DNA from 2 places in the Salinivibrio sp. PR919 genome. Region 1 is predicted to be linked to the other one. Evidence: predicted binding sites of a transcription regulator. Region 1 holds the regulator's gene; the other holds the start of a gene.
The links. The regulator CRP, encoded in region 1, controls carbon source genes, mostly activating them, when cyclic AMP is high. The targets are predictions, from matches to a motif close to TGTGANNNNNNTCACA.
Positions count from the first base shown of each region.

Region 2: BZG83_RS07285 (CTP synthase) is a predicted target of CRP. The motif match lies at 2,999-3,014, and genes of this name have one in related genera.

Region 1 is NZ_MUFL01000021.1:14,545-25,492, reverse strand. Features, by position in the region: gene BZG83_RS06000 (ExeM/NucH family extracellular endonuclease) at 135-2,474, shown strand; gene BZG83_RS05995 (anthranilate synthase component II) at 2,572-3,147, shown strand; gene BZG83_RS05990 (aspartate aminotransferase family protein) at 3,440-4,657, shown strand; gene astA (arginine N-succinyltransferase) at 4,687-5,709, shown strand; gene astD (succinylglutamate-semialdehyde dehydrogenase) at 5,712-7,190, shown strand; gene BZG83_RS05975 (DUF1338 domain-containing protein) at 7,201-7,995, shown strand; gene BZG83_RS05970 (hypothetical protein) at 8,047-8,913, opposite strand; gene crp (cAMP-activated global transcriptional regulator CRP) at 9,042-9,674, opposite strand; gene BZG83_RS05960 (phosphoribulokinase) at 9,926-10,795, opposite strand; gene BZG83_RS05955 (YheU family protein) at 10,855-10,948, opposite strand, start outside.
Region 2 is NZ_MUFL01000027.1:26,201-30,889, forward strand. Features, by position in the region: gene relA (GTP diphosphokinase) at 1-2,100, shown strand, start outside; gene mazG (nucleoside triphosphate pyrophosphohydrolase) at 2,149-2,958, shown strand; gene BZG83_RS07285 (CTP synthase) at 3,099-4,689, shown strand, end outside.

The DNA.
Region 1 (10,948 bases):
CCAACTCTCACTTCTTATAAGTCCATCAATAGTAACTGTTTCTGATGCGAGCCAAATCACGCCATTCTGTGTATCCATCGTTAATAATGCGCGCGAAATTCGAGTAATCACTCAAACTACGTGAAGGAACAGGTATGAAAAAGCCACTGATGTGGTCGCCGCTAGCATTGATGATGGCGGGACTCGCCATGCCCGCGGCCGCCAAAGCCCCCCTCGAGCAAACCTACCAGTGCGGTATGACGCCCACCACGCCCATTTATGCGATCCAAGGTGACGGTGAGCGCAGCCCATTGGTCCCGGCGGGCAAATACAGCTCCGATAAAACCTATGCGGTACAAGGTGTGGTCACTGCGGTGACCCAAGGCCTTTATAAAGGGGTTTGGATTCAAGATCCTCAAGGGGATGGCAATCGCGCCACGTCCGATGGCTTGTTTGTGTACTTGCGGGACGCTGATGCTCTCAATTTGCAGCCCGGTGACACCTTATGTGCCAGTGGTAAGGTCAAAGAGTATTATGGTCATACGCAATTGGGTGTGACCGATAATCAAGTGGCTAAGGGCCCGTATTATGGCCCGTTGGCCCCGACTGCCATTCGTGTGGATCACGGTGAGTCGTTAAAGGATGCACTTGAGCGTTACGAAGGCATGTATGTGACCATGGACGCGGACAGTGAGCTGGTGATCACCCGTAATTTTGGCTTTGACTACGACGCGTTTCGCAACAATATGGTGTTAACGCACCGCACTCCTTTATTTAAACCCACGCAACTTTATCCAGCGTTAACCGACGAAGCGAAAGCGCTTGCGGCGAACAATGCGGCGAATCAGCTTTATATCGAAAGTGATCAAAAAGCCAAAGATGGACAAATTCCCTATTTCCCTGGACTCGACGCTGAGCAAGGCTATCTACGTATTGGCGATCGTATTGAGCATTTGTCTGGCGTGATGGGCTTTAGCTACGATCAGTACCGTTTAGTGGCGACCAACACCATTACCGCCGGTGACATTGTACACCTTCACGATCGTCAAGATGCACCCGCGACGGTACCGAATACCGACATTAAAGTCGCCAGCTTTAACGTACTCAACTATTTCACCAGTGCCAGCGCCATTGGTGGCCCTTTAAATGTCACCTGTAAAGATCGCGACCATGCGGACGCCAAGCGTGGTTGCAACCGAGGCGCTAAAACCGCCGCTGAGTTTGAGCTCCAACGTACCAAGATTGTCAATGCCCTCCGCGCGATGGATGCTGATATCGTTGGCTTGATGGAACTTGAAAATAATGGGTTTGAAGCTGGAAGCGCCATTGCCGATTTGGTGACCCACCTCAACGCAGAGTTTGCGGATCCTGCAGACCATTATCAGTTTGTTGAACCTAGCGATGCGGTGAAAAATCAGGGCGCGTTTTTTGGCTCTGATGCGATCATGGTCGGCATGATTTACCGCCCTGCAAAAGTCTCGTTAGCCGGTGACGCACAAGCGGTTGCTATGCCCGAGCAGCATATAAGTGGTGAAAACCCTGAGGGCGAAACGCGCGAGCTTAATAAGTATCAACGCGACAGCCTGCTGCAAGCGTTTAGCATTAATGGCGAGCCGTTACATATTGTGGTTAACCACTTTAAGTCGAAAGGATCAGGCTGTTATGAAGATTGGATCGCGGGTGAATTCGAGACGGATACCGCAGATTTACAAGGACATTGTAATGCTTTCCGTGTCTCCGCGGCAGTGACATTACGCGATCGTCTGCAGCAGCTGGATGGAGACGTATTGATCCTTGGCGATCTCAATGCGTACGCGAAAGAAGATCCGGTCCGTGTATTAACCGACTACCAACGTCAGCCGAATCAGCGCGATATCATGACAGCCGCAGGCACGGAAATTCGCGGTGTACCTATGCATCCGACCGCACAAGCGGTAGAGAAAGGCCTGGGCTATATCAATCTCGCCACGGCGCGATTGGGTGATAAAGCCTATTCCTACTCGTACTCGGGTGAATTGGGGAGTCTCGACCACGCCATCGCCAGCGCTAGCTTGGCGGAAAAAGTCGTCGGTGTGGAAGACTGGCACATCAACTCGGTCGAAAGCACCTTGTTTGAATACGGTCGTCGTTACACTGGGGATTTGGTGAAATCGACCAATCCGTTCTCTTCGTCAGATCATGACCCTGTGATTGTGTCTTTGGCGTATCCGGATCCGGTTGTGCCTGTATCGGTTACCATTAATAACCGCAGTATTTTGCCGATTATTCCGATGCTGAATGGACAAAAAAGTCCTGATCACGCTTGGATGAAATGGCGCTCACAACGCACCTTTGATACGCAAAGCCCATTGGTAAAAGGGCTGAAACTTGATAAAGATGATCGTATCGAGGTCACTGTGAAAGCGCTGGGTTTGATCCCCGTCTATTGTGGCAGTGCGCCGGCGAGTCAGCCCATGTCGGTCCGTTACACCGGCTTCCGTTGCCAACTACGTTAATTTAATCACTGCGGGCAGTGGCAACACCGCCCGCGGATGACGCTTGTCAGGCACTGTGTTAGCATCATTCCGGTTTTCAATCGGATGGCGCAGCACAGTGCTTCTTATCATCGATAATTACGACTCCTTTACCTACAACCTCTATCAGTACTTTTGCCAATTGGGCGTGGACGTGTGTGTTAAACGCAATGACGAGTTGGCTATCGCAGACATTGAGGCGATGGAGCCCTCCCATTTAGTGATCTCTCCTGGTCCTTGTACGCCGAATGAGGCGGGGATTTCTCTCGAGGTCATTCGCCATTTTGCCGGACAGATACCGATTTTAGGCGTGTGTCTTGGCCATCAGTCCATTGCACAGGTCTTTGGTGCGTCGGTGATCCGCGCCAATGCGGTGATGCACGGTAAGACGTCGTTGGTCGAACATGATCATCAAGGGGTATTTAACCGCTTACCCAGTCCGTTTATCGTCACACGGTATCACTCGTTGGTGGTTGACCCGCAAACCCTGCCTGATTGTTTGACCGTGACAGCGACCACCACTGAGCCCGATGGTCGCCAAATCATTATGGGATTGAAGCACCGAACCCTGCCAATTGAGGGGGTACAATTCCATCCGGAGAGCATTTTGACTGAACACGGCCATGACTTACTGGCGAATTTCTTACAGCAATAGTTACAAAAAATAGCGATCTTTATCACTATTTTCACATTTCGTTTTTTCTGACGTGATTATCAGTGGCTGCAACCTTATGCAGCCATCACCGTCATCCCGCACCACTCATGCCTTACAGGCATCTCAGCCTTGCTGATTAGGCGCTTCTTTCGCCTCACACTTTGTGCATAACTATATCTCTAATTTGCATGGTATTTGTTATTCTGCTGAAAAGAAAAAATAATCTGCTATTGCCGCGGTTAAAAGAATGTAAATACTATGCGTCATGGAAAAAACACAGAAGGATTGAGTGATGACGATGGACAAAAAAGTAGAACGTAAACTCTTTGATGAAGTGATGGTACCTTGCTACAACCCGATGCCCATGATCCCAGATCACGGCAAAGGCTCCCGCATTTGGGACCAAGAAGGGCAAGAGTACGTCGACTTTGCGGGTGGGATTGCGGTGAGCTGTTTGGGCCATTGTCATCCCGTCATGGTGGATGCGTTGACTGAGCAAGCTCAAAAGCTTTGGCACTTAAGCAACGTCATGACGAATGCACCTGCATTGCGTCTTGCAAAGCGCCTCACTGAGTTGTCATTTGCGGATCGTGTTTTCTACGCAAACTCTGGCGCCGAAGCGAACGAAGCAGCGCTAAAGTTGGCGCGCCGCTGGGCAAAAGAAGAACACGGCGAGCACAAAAGCGAAATCATTGCGTTTAGCAAAGGTTTCCATGGTCGCACCTTCTTCACGGTCACCGTGGGCGGTCAACCTGCTTATTCTGACGGTTTTGGTCCTAAGCCGGGTGATATTACCCACCTGCCATACAATGACTTAGCAGCGCTGGCTGATCATATCTCCGATCGCACTTGTGCGGTGATGATGGAGCCACTGCAAGGTGAAGGCGGCATTATTCCTCCAGAGCCGGGTTTCTTGGAAGGTGTACGTGAGCTGTGTGACAAACACAATGCCTTGCTGATCTTCGATGAAGTGCAAACCGGTAATGGCCGTACGGGCACCTTCTATGCGTATCAACAATCGGGCGTCGCTCCCGATATCTTAGCCACCGCTAAGTCACTGGGTGGGGGGATCCCGATTGGTGCCATGTTGACCACCGAAGCCCTAGCGGCACACATGAAACCGGGGACGCATGGCTCAACCTATGGCGGTAACCCCTTGGCATGTGCGGTCGCAGAAGCGGTGGTGGACGAAGTGACCAAACCCGAGGTTCTTGACGGTGTTATTGAGCGCGAACAGTGGTTCCGCGATGGTCTAGAAGCGATCAACGATAAATACGGCATCTTCAGTGAAGTGCGCGGTAAAGGTTTGTTGCTTGGCGCGGCACTCAACAAGGAGTGGGAAGGGCGTGCGCGAGACATCTTAGTGGCGGCCGGTGAGGAAGGCTTGCTGGTGCTGGTCGCGGGCCCGAATGTGGTGCGTTTCACCCCATCATTGGTGATTACCAAAGCGGATATTGAAGAAGGTATGGCGCGCCTTGATCGTGCTATTGCGAAGGTCGTTGCTGCATAAGGCGGCCTTTACACTCGGAGGGATTTGAGATGTTAGTTATTCGGCCTATCCGTGCGTCAGATTTTGATGCACTGATGTTGTGTGCGGAAGAGTCCGGTCATGGATTTACCTCATTGCCGGTTGATGCCGATTTGCTACAAGGACGTATCAACAATTCGCTAGAAAGCTTTGCCAAGCACGTCACTAGCCCTGGCATGGAAGGCTACCTGATGGTGGCCGAAGATACCGAAACAGGTGAGGTTGCGGGCACCACGGGGATCGAGGCGGCAATCGGCCTCGATAGCCCCTTTTATAGTTATCACTTAACTAAAGTGGTGCACTCATCGCGCAAGCTCAATGTCCATAACATTGTTGAAGTGCTGACGTTTGGTAACAACTACACCGGAGCGACGGAAATTTGCACCCTGTTTTTGCGTCCTGAGTTTCGAGGTGGCCTCAACGGTAAACTGCTTTCCAAGTGTCGCTTCTTGATGCTCGCTGAGTTTCCTGAGCGCTTTGCGGATGTGATTTTTGCCGAAATGCGTGGCGTGTCTGATGATGATGGCAATTCGCCGTTCTGGCAGTGGCTTAAGGACAACTTCTTTTCGATTGACTTTACTTTGGCCGATTACCTAACCGGTATCGGTGCGAAAGGGTTTATTGCCGACTTAATGCCTAAGTTGCCGATTTACGTCAGTCTGTTGAGTGAAGAAGCGCGTGCTGTGATTGGACAAGTGCACCCGAAAACACGGCCAGCACTGCGTCTGTTGGAGAAAGAAGGCTTTTCATGCCGAGGATATGTGGACATCTTTGATGCCGGTCCAACGGTCGAGTGTTTGCGCCACAATATCGAATCGGTCCGCCATTCATTTAATGCGACGGCTAGCGTGCGTGAGCATAGCAGTGCTCAGCACTACTTAATTTCGAATACCGATTTTGCGGGCTTCCGCGCGACTGCGGCGAAAGCGGCACTTGATCCGGAAACCAATCACGTTGTGATTGCGCCAGAGGTTGCCGAAGCGCTGCAAGTTAAAGACGGCGATCGACTCCGTTTGATCGCGATGGAGGAGTAAGGATGACACATCAAACCGCAGGCCATTTGATCAATGGTGAATGGACGCCGGGTGAAGGCGACGTCATGACTTCGCTAAACCCTTTTGATAGCCGTTGTATTTGGCAAGGCAATGAAGCCACGAAACCGCAGGTTGAACAAGCGGTAAGCGCGGCACGACAAGCCTTTCTTACTTGGCGGAATACCGATTTTGCCGAGCGCCAAGCCTTGGTAGAACGCTTCGCTGAAATTGTGAAAGCCAATACCGACGATCTGGCGCGTACCATCGCTGAAGAAACCGGTAAGCCATTTTGGGAAACCAAAACCGAAGTGGGCGCCATGGTGGGTAAAATTGCCATTTCGCTGCGCGCTTACCATGAACGTACAGGATCGCGGGAAAAAGACGTCAATGGTACGCAAGCTGTACTGCGGCATCGTCCCCTTGGTGTGATGGCAGTGTTTGGGCCGTATAATTTCCCCGGTCACTTGCCTAATGGCCATATTGTCCCGGCACTATTGGCCGGAAACAGTGTGGTTTTCAAGCCATCCGAACTGACGCCTAAAGTGGCTGAACAAACCCTTGGCTACTGGTTAGAAGCCGGTCTACCTGCTGGGCTGATTAACTTGGTGCAAGGGGGTCGTGATACCGGCGAAGCGCTAGCACAAGCGCGAGGTATTGATGGCCTTCTATTTACCGGGAGTGCCAACACCGGACACATCCTCCATCGCCAGTTTGCCGGCCAACCGGACAAAATGCTGGCATTGGAAATGGGGGGCAATAACCCACTGGTTATCAGTGATAAACATAGTGGTGTGGATGCCACGGTTTATACCATTATTCAATCGGCTTACCTCAGTGCCGGTCAGCGTTGTACGTGTGCACGTCGTTTGCTTCTTCCTAAAGGGGAGGTGGGTGACAAGATCTTGGCGCGCTTGGCAGCGTGGACTAAAACGATCCGTGTGGGCGGCCAATTCGATGATCCGGCGCCCTTTATGGGCGCACAGATCTCTGTGGCGGCAGCCGAAGGGATCTTAGCCACTCAGCAAAAACTGATCGATCTCGGTGGCAAGCCAGTCGTCGCTTGTGAACATCGCCATGATGCCGTGATCTCGCCGGGGATCATTGATGTTAGCGGGATCGCCGAGTTACCCGATGAAGAATACTTCGGTCCTTTATTGCAGGTGCAGCGTTACACCGATATGGCCGATGCATTGACGAAAGCGAATGATACCCGCTACGGCTTATCGGCAGGCCTTATCAGTGACGACGATGGTGAATGGCAATACTTCCTTGACCATATTCGCGCCGGTATTGTAAACCGTAACCGTCAATTGACCGGTGCCAGTGGGGATGCACCATTTGGTGGTCCGGGCGCGTCGGGTAACCTGCGTCCAAGTGCTTATTATGCCGCCGATTATTGTGCCTACCCTATGGCATCGATGGAAGGCGAGCAGGTCACCTTGCCCGAGAGCTTTGCGCCGGGGATCACGCCTCTTGATTAAGGAGAACAACATGGATAGTTGCCAAGCGTTATTTGACAGACTGTGGCAAGACTACACCCAGCGTCTTTGCCCTTCTGCGCAGAAAGTGCATGGGTTGCTCGAAGAAGGCCAACCCCTGATCAATGATCACATTGCACTGCGCACCTTTGCACTGCCTAATGTAGGGCTGGACAAGCTTGCCCGTCCTTTTATTGCGTTGGGCTATGAACCGAAAGGTGAGTACACCTTTGAAGCGAAGAAGCTCAACGCACGTCACTACGAGCATCCCGACCCTTTGATGCCGAAAGTGTTTATTAGTGAATTGATGGTGGGCCAATGCTCGACAACATTGCAATCCATCGTGCGCGACTTAGTGGCGAATGTAGACGATGATGCGCTGAAAGGGAGCGATTTTCTTCATCAAGGACGTTTGTGGGAGTTGGATTGGCAAACCTACAAGACGTTAGCGGATGAAAGTGAATATGCAGCTTGGGTGGCAGCGCATGGCTATGGGGCGAACCACTTTACCGTCAGCGTGAATCAGCTGAACAACCATGATAGCTGTCAAGCGGTTAACGATACCTTGCGCCAAAATGGTTTTACCATTAACGAATCTGGCGGGGAGGTCAAAGGGGATGCATCAGTCTTTTTGGAGCAATCCTCGACGATGGCTGATCGCGTGCCGGTGCAATTTAGCGATGCACGCCATGATATTCCGGGGGGGTTCTACGAGTTTGCGAAACGGTATCCGCTTCCGGACGGTGAACTTTATCAAGGTTTTGTCGCCGCCTCGGCTGATAAAATCTTTGAAAGTACGCATCAATAGTGGCGAGAGAAGAAAAGGAGAGCGATGCTCTCCTTTTTTGGGTGGCTGTGTTTAGCGACTTTCAATATCGAGCCAGAATTTATCGTCAATCGCCTGAGTTTCATTACTCAGATGTGGGTTGTCGACGCGAATAAAGGTGCGCTCACCAATATTGGCTTTCTCAAAGGTCTCTTTTACCAGAGGCGCATTCTCAAAAAATTCGATGAAGGATCCGTCTTGATAGGCGGCCGCAAAGGCATCATTGAGCATGGTCGCCACCTCTGGGTTTTGGGGCGATACAAACAAGAACATCGGGAAGCGATAGATCAGCATTAAGTGCGGATCGACCAACAGATTTGCATATTGAGGTCGCTCTGCCAGTTCGCTAAAAGGTTCGATAAGCGCACGCGGGAAGAGGTCTGCCCGTCCGGTATCGACGGCTTTAAAGATATTCTCAAAGCTTGAAATTTCTCGAACCCGAAATCCCGCTGACTGCAAGACCTTCACATCGGCCCAGCCTTGCCCTTGGATCATGGTCAGATTATTGAGCCCTGCTTGGTCACTGATTTGTGCAAGCTTGGGTTCGGTGGCTTGATTAGTAATGAACAAGCGATGGCCTAAGAGACCCCGAAAAACTGGATAACGGATGGGAAGTAACTCTGACTCAAGGGTACGGTCGGCCCCGAGCCAATCTACCGTCAGTCGTCCTTGTTTCAGCATTTCTACTTTACGAGACTGAGAGCCAATTTGGCCTTGAAAGGCCTGTAACGTGACAGACTCACCCGATTTTTCCGCTAAAAACTCAATCAAGTCGATAGCGTATAAATCGAGGGCAGAGCCAGCCCGTGGTTCTGGGTGGACAATGGTGATATTCGCCGCAGCAGTTGAAGAAACCGCCGCGAGTAGCAATGCAGCAAGGGTGTGACGTAAGCTTCTCATAAACGACATCCTGTTAATCAGTTGTTAGATGGGTCGTTTTTGAAGTGTAGAACTTAGGTAATGAGTTTCCAGTCAATAAAAATAAAAAACCGACGCAAAAGCGCCGGTTTTATCGCAACACGCGAGGATTAGCGTGTGCCGTAAACCACAATGGTTTTACCGTGAGCTGAGATAAGATTCTGCTCTTCCAGCATTTTAAGGATACGCCCAACCGTCTCACGCGAACAGCCAACAATTTGACCGATTTCCTGACGCGTGATCTTGATTTGCATGCCGTCAGGGTGAGTCATGGCGTCAGGTTGCTTCGCCAAGTTCAGTAGGGTTTGTGCAATGCGGCCGGTCACGTCCAGGAAGGCAAGGTCTCCCACTTTCTGGCTGGTCACTTGCAGGCGACGCGCCATCTGAGAGGAGAGACGCATCAAAATGTCTGGGTTAACTTGGATCAGCTGGCGGAATTTCTTGAATGAAATTTCTGCCACTTCGCAAGGTGATTTCGCACGTACCCATGCGGTGCGCTCTTGGTCCTCTTCGAACAGACCAAGTTCGCCGATGAAGTCACCTTGGTTAAGGTAAGACAGGATCATCTCCTTGCCTTCTTCATCTTTGATTAGTACGGCCACAGAACCTTTCACGATGTAGTACAAGGTCTCCGCCTTTTCCCCTGCATGGATCAGAGTACTTTTGGACGGGTACTTGTGAATATGACAATGTGAAAGGAACCACTCGAGTGTAGGGTCTGTTTGAGGTTTTCCTGGAACCATATAACTTATTTCCTCTGCATGTGTTGCCCGGCAACGACGTCCTGTCTTTGTCTGAATGGAAACCCATCAGTCCAATGCACAGAATACGAGGTCTTGGCGCAGGCTACAAGCTCACTGTATGTTAACAAGAGTGTATCTTTTTTCTATCTGGATTTCTTGATTTTGATCTAAGCCAACCGCCTAAAAATTCGGCAAAAATGTGGCTAAGATCACGACCTGAGAAGTAATACACGTTAAGTGCGCTACGGCGCTTAACCTATCTTGCCTTTCTCAATCAACTGTTGGATCAAGGGGCGAATAATCAGCTCCATCGCAAATCCCATTTTACCGCCGGGCACGACCAGCGTGTTGTGCCGAGACATAAAGGCGCCACTGATCATTTGCAGTAAATAAGGAAAATCGACGTTCTTCATGCCACGAAAGCGGATCACGACAAAACTTTCGTCGAGTGACGGGATCCCTTTTGCATTCAGCGGGTTAGATGTATCTACGGTTGGGACGCGTTGGAAGTTAATATGCGTGCGAGAAAACTGCGGCGTAATATAGTGCAAGTAATCGTCCATGGAACGCACAATGGAGTCCGTAACGGCCTCGCGGGAATGGCCGCGGTCGCGCGTATCGCGGACAAACTTTTGAATCCACTCCAAGTTAACGATAGGCACCATGCCGATCAGTAAATCAACATGTTGGGCGACATTGACGTCACCATCCACCACTCCGCCATGCAAGCCTTCATAAAATAATACGTCGGTATTTTCAGGCAGATCTTGCCAGGGAGTGAAGGTGCCCGGCATTTGATTATAAGGCACGGCTTCATCAAAGGTGTGTAGATAACGACGATACTTGCCGGTGCCTTGTTCGCCATATTCTTTAAAAAATTGCTCAAGGCGTGGGAAGTCGTTGGCCGTGGGGCCAAAGTAGCTAATATGACGACCTTGTTCACGTGCTTTACGGATCTCAACATCCATCTCTGGCCGCGTGAAGCGGTGAAAGCTATCGCCCTCTAACCAAGAGGCTTTGATGTTCATCATATTGAACATCTTGCGAAACGCTTCGGAGGTCGTGGTTGTGCCTGCGCCAGATGAACCGGTCACAGCGATGATTGGGTGTTTAGCCGACATGACGAGCCCTGTCATTGATCAGTCTGAATTTACACCGCAGCCCACAATGGGAGGCGGTGTTACGGTCTGAGATCGCGCTGACGACGAATATCCACTGTCTCATGCAGCTCAGAGTATACAATCACGGCATCGCCGGATTTTAATTGTTCGCGC
Region 2 (4,689 bases), on a different contig from region 1:
AATTATTGTCGTACGTTAGGGGATGAAACGGCGCTGAGCCAACCGCTGTGGCGTGGCCGAGAGATGATTGAAATCTTGGTGACCCTGAGTATGGACGCCGACACGCTCCTCGCCGCGCTCTTCTTCCCGGTGGTGGAAGCCAAATTGCTGGCGCTCGATACCTTGGAAGAGCGCTATTCGCCCGCGATTGTCAAACTGATTGAGGGCGTGCAGCAAACTGCCGCCATCCGTCATTTGAATACCCAAACCGATGCCGAAGCAACCTCAGCACAGGTGGATAATGTTCGCCGCATGTTACTGTCTATGGTCGAAGATTTCCGTTGCGTGGTGATCAAGCTGGCTGAGCGTATTTGCTATCTGCGTGAAGTTAAAGATGCACCGGAAGAGGTGCGTTTGCAGGCGGCGAAAGAGAGTGCCAACATCTATGCACCCTTGGCCAACCGTCTCGGTATCGGTCAGTTAAAATGGGAAATCGAAGACTACGCCTTCCGCTACCAGCATGCGCAGACCTATAAACAAATCGCGAAGCAACTGGCTGAACGGCGTATCGATCGCGAAAACTACATTACCGCGTTTGTCACTGATCTGCAGCAGGCGATGGAAGCCTCACACATCAACGCGCAAGTCTATGGCCGTCCCAAGCATATCTACAGTATTTGGCGCAAAATGCAGAAAAAAAATCTGCAGTTTGATGAGCTGTTTGATGTACGTGCGGTGCGCATTATCGCCGAAGAACTACAAGACTGTTACGCCGCATTGGGCGCGGTGCACACCAAATATCGTCACTTGCCGAAAGAGTTCGATGATTACGTCGCCAACCCCAAACCCAACGGTTATCAGTCGATTCATACCGTCGTATTGGGGCCGGAAGGCAAACCGGTCGAAATTCAAATTCGCACCCGTCAAATGCATGATGATGCGGAGCTCGGGGTGGCGGCGCACTGGAAGTACAAAGAAGGCTCGGCCAGTGGACGCAGTGGCTATGATGAGAAAATTACCTGGCTGCGAAAACTCTTGGCGTGGCAAGAAGAGATGTCCGACTCAGGCGAAATGCTGGATGAGTTGCGCAGCCAAGTCTTTGATGATCGCGTGTATGCCTTTACGCCGCGTGGCGATGTGGTCGACCTGCCAAGCGGTGCGACGCCGCTCGACTTTGCCTACCACATTCACTCCGAAGTTGGCCATCGTTGCATTGGTGCCAAGGTAGAAGGACGCATTGTGCCTTTCACCTATCACTTGCAAATGGGGGATCAGGTTGAAATTATCACCCAAAAAGAGCCTAACCCCTCACGTGACTGGCTGAACCCAAGCTTAGGCTTTGTGAATTCGAGCCGAGCGCGGGCAAAAATCAATGCTTGGTTCCGCAAACAAGACAGAGATAAAAACATTGCCGCGGGTAAAGAAATTCTCGATACCGAACTACAAAAAATTGGCGGTGCCAGTAAAGATGCGAGTTTGGCGCTCAAGCGCTTCAATGTGAATTCACTGGAAGAGCTGTATGCGGGGGTCGGAAGTGGCGATCTGCGCATCAATCAGGTGGTTAATCACATTAACAGCCTGATCAACAAGCCAAGCTTGGAAGAAGAAGAGCAACAGTTGCTGGAAAAACTTCAGCAAAGTGAACAAAAAACCGTAGGTGGAAAAACCCATCGTGATGCGGTGGTGGTTGAAGGGGTTGATAACCTGATGACCCACCTCGCGCGTTGCTGTCAGCCGCTACCGGGTGATGACATTATGGGCTTTGTGACCCAAGGACGTGGTATTTCAGTACACCGTGCGGATTGTGAGCAACTCAACGAACTTCGTCACCATGCGCCGGAGCGAATCATCGCCACCGTTTGGGGAAAAGGGCATGTCGGGCAATACCATGTGCGCATTCGCTTATCCGCCAATGAACGTACCGGGTTAGTCAAAGACATTAATACCGTGCTCAGTAATGAAAAAGTCCGCGTTGCGGGCATGCAAAGCCGCGTCGATTACAAAAAGCAGATGTCTATCATGGACTTTGATTTAGAGATTTCCGATCTCGACACGCTTAGCCGAATTGTGAATCGGTTGGAGCAAGTCAAGGATGTGGTAGAGGCCAAACGACTCAGATAAACATCACGCCCTGTTATCGACAGGGCGTTTTTTTAAGGATAACGAAGTATGGCGTCGATTGACGATTTACTGACTATCATGGCGACCTTGCGCGACCCACAAAAAGGGTGCGATTGGGACAAAGCCCAAACCTTTGCCTCTATCGTGCCTCACACGCTCGAAGAAGCCTACGAAGTGGCCGATGCCATTGAGCGTGAACACTGGTCGGACCTAAAAGATGAATTAGGCGATTTACTCTTTCAAATAGTGTTCTACAGTCAATTGGGACGCGAGCAAAATCGCTTTGATTTTGATGCCGTCGTGGGGGCGATTTGTGACAAGCTCACCCGTCGTCACCCGCATGTCTTTGGGTCTAAAGACAGCCAAGGTGAACCGCTGCACGGCCCTGACTGGGAAGGGATTAAAGCGCAGGAGCGTGCCGACAAGGCGGCGTCAGAACAACCCACTAGCGTATTAGACGGCGTTACGTTAGGCCTTCCCGCACTGGTGCGTGCGCACAAACTGCAAAAGCGTTGTGCGCGAGTGGGGTTTGATTGGGATGCGGTAGCGCCGGTGCTCGATAAAGTGCGCGAAGAAATTGCCGAGGTTGAGCAAGAACTGGCAATCACGCCGGTAGACCCCGCGCGGGTGGAAGAAGAAATCGGCGATTTATTATTTTCGGTGGTGAATCTGGCACGCCACGTAGGCACGGATGCGGAATCCGCGTTGCGTAACGCGAATCAAAAATTCGAACGACGTTTCCGTCAAGTTGAAACTCAATTACGCAATGATGAAAAAAATATTCAAGAATGTCAGTTAGATGAACTGGAATCGGCGTGGCAACAGGTCAAAAAGCAGGAAAAAAGCAACACGCTGTAAGTTTCATCATTGATTTGCGACAAATAAAAACAGTATGGTGTGTGATAGTTTTCACGTTGTGGGAGTGAGTGGGGTCTGGTATCATGACTTCCCGTCCAGATTTCCATTAATTTCCTCTAAATCCAACTCTCAGGTTTAGCATGACGACGAATTACATTTTTGTTACGGGCGGTGTTGTATCCTCCCTCGGTAAGGGTATTGCTGCAGCCTCATTGGCAGCCATTCTTGAAGCGCGTGGCCTCAACGTCACCATCATGAAACTCGACCCTTATATCAACGTGGATCCAGGGACAATGAGCCCTACCCAGCACGGGGAAGTATTCGTCACGGAAGACGGCGCCGAGACCGACCTTGACCTCGGTCACTACGAGCGCTTTATCCGCACCAAAATGACCAAGCGTAATAACTTTACCTCTGGTCGCGTATACGCGGATGTTCTGCGCAAAGAGCGCCGCGGAGATTACCTGGGAGCCACCATTCAGGTGATTCCACACATCACTAACTCGATCAAAGACCGTATCATCGCCGGTGGTGAAGGTCACGACGTGGTGATCGTGGAAATTGGCGGCACTGTCGGTGATATTGAATCACTGCCATTCCTTGAAGCGATTCGCCAACTGACCGTGGAAGTCGGTCGTGAGCGTGCGATGTTTATGCATCTTACCTTGGTGCCATACTTGGCAGCGGCGGGTGAAGTGAAAACCAAGCCTACCCAGCACTCGGTAAAAGAGCTTCTATCAATTGGTATCCAGCCGGATGTCCTTGTTTGCCGTAGTGAGCGTCCAATTCCAGCCAATGAGCGTGCAAAAATTGCACTGTTCTGTAACGTACCAGAGAAAGCGGTTATCACCATGAAGGATGTGGATTCAATCTACAAAATTCCTTCATTGATTCGCTCTCAAGGGCTGGACGACTTGGTTTGTCAGCGCTTTGGTATCCAAGCGCCAGAAGCCGACCTGTCTGAATGGGAACAAGTCATTTACGAAGAAGCCAATCCAATGGGCGAAGTCACCATTGGTATGGTGGGTAAGTACATCGAACTGCCTGACGCGTATAAATCTGTCAACGAAGCGCTGAAGCATGGCGGATTGAAAAATCGTCTGACTGTCAACATCAAGTATGTTGACTCACAAGATCTCGAAACCCGCGGCACTGAGCTGCTCGATGGTTTAGATGCGATTTTGGTTCCGGGTGGTTTTGGCGATCGCGGCGTCGAAGGCAAAATCCTTGCCGCACAATATGCGCGTGAAAACAAAGTGCCTTATCTTGGCATTTGTTTAGGCATGCAAGTGGCGTTAATTGAGTACGCCCGTAATGTTGCTGGGATGGAAGGAGCTAACTCCACCGAATTCAGCAAAGACAGCAAATACCCAGTGGTGGGACTGATCACCGAGTGGGTCGATGAAGAAGGTAACGTGGAAGAGCGTAGCGAATCCTCTGATTTGGGCGGCACCATGCGTCTAGGCGCACAGCTTTGCCACCTGTCTGAAGGGTCTAAAGCGCATCAGCTATATGGCAACACTCAAATCCACGAGCGCCATCGTCATCGCTATGAAGTGAATAACTTGCTGCGTCCACAATTGGAAAAAACCGGTCTACTTGTATCGGGCTTGTCGGCAGACAAGAAGCTGGTAGAAATCATCGAAAACCCAGCACATCCATGGTTTGTGGCCTGTCAGTTCCACCCAGAGTTCACCTCGACTCCTCGCGACGGCCACCCGCTATTCGCTG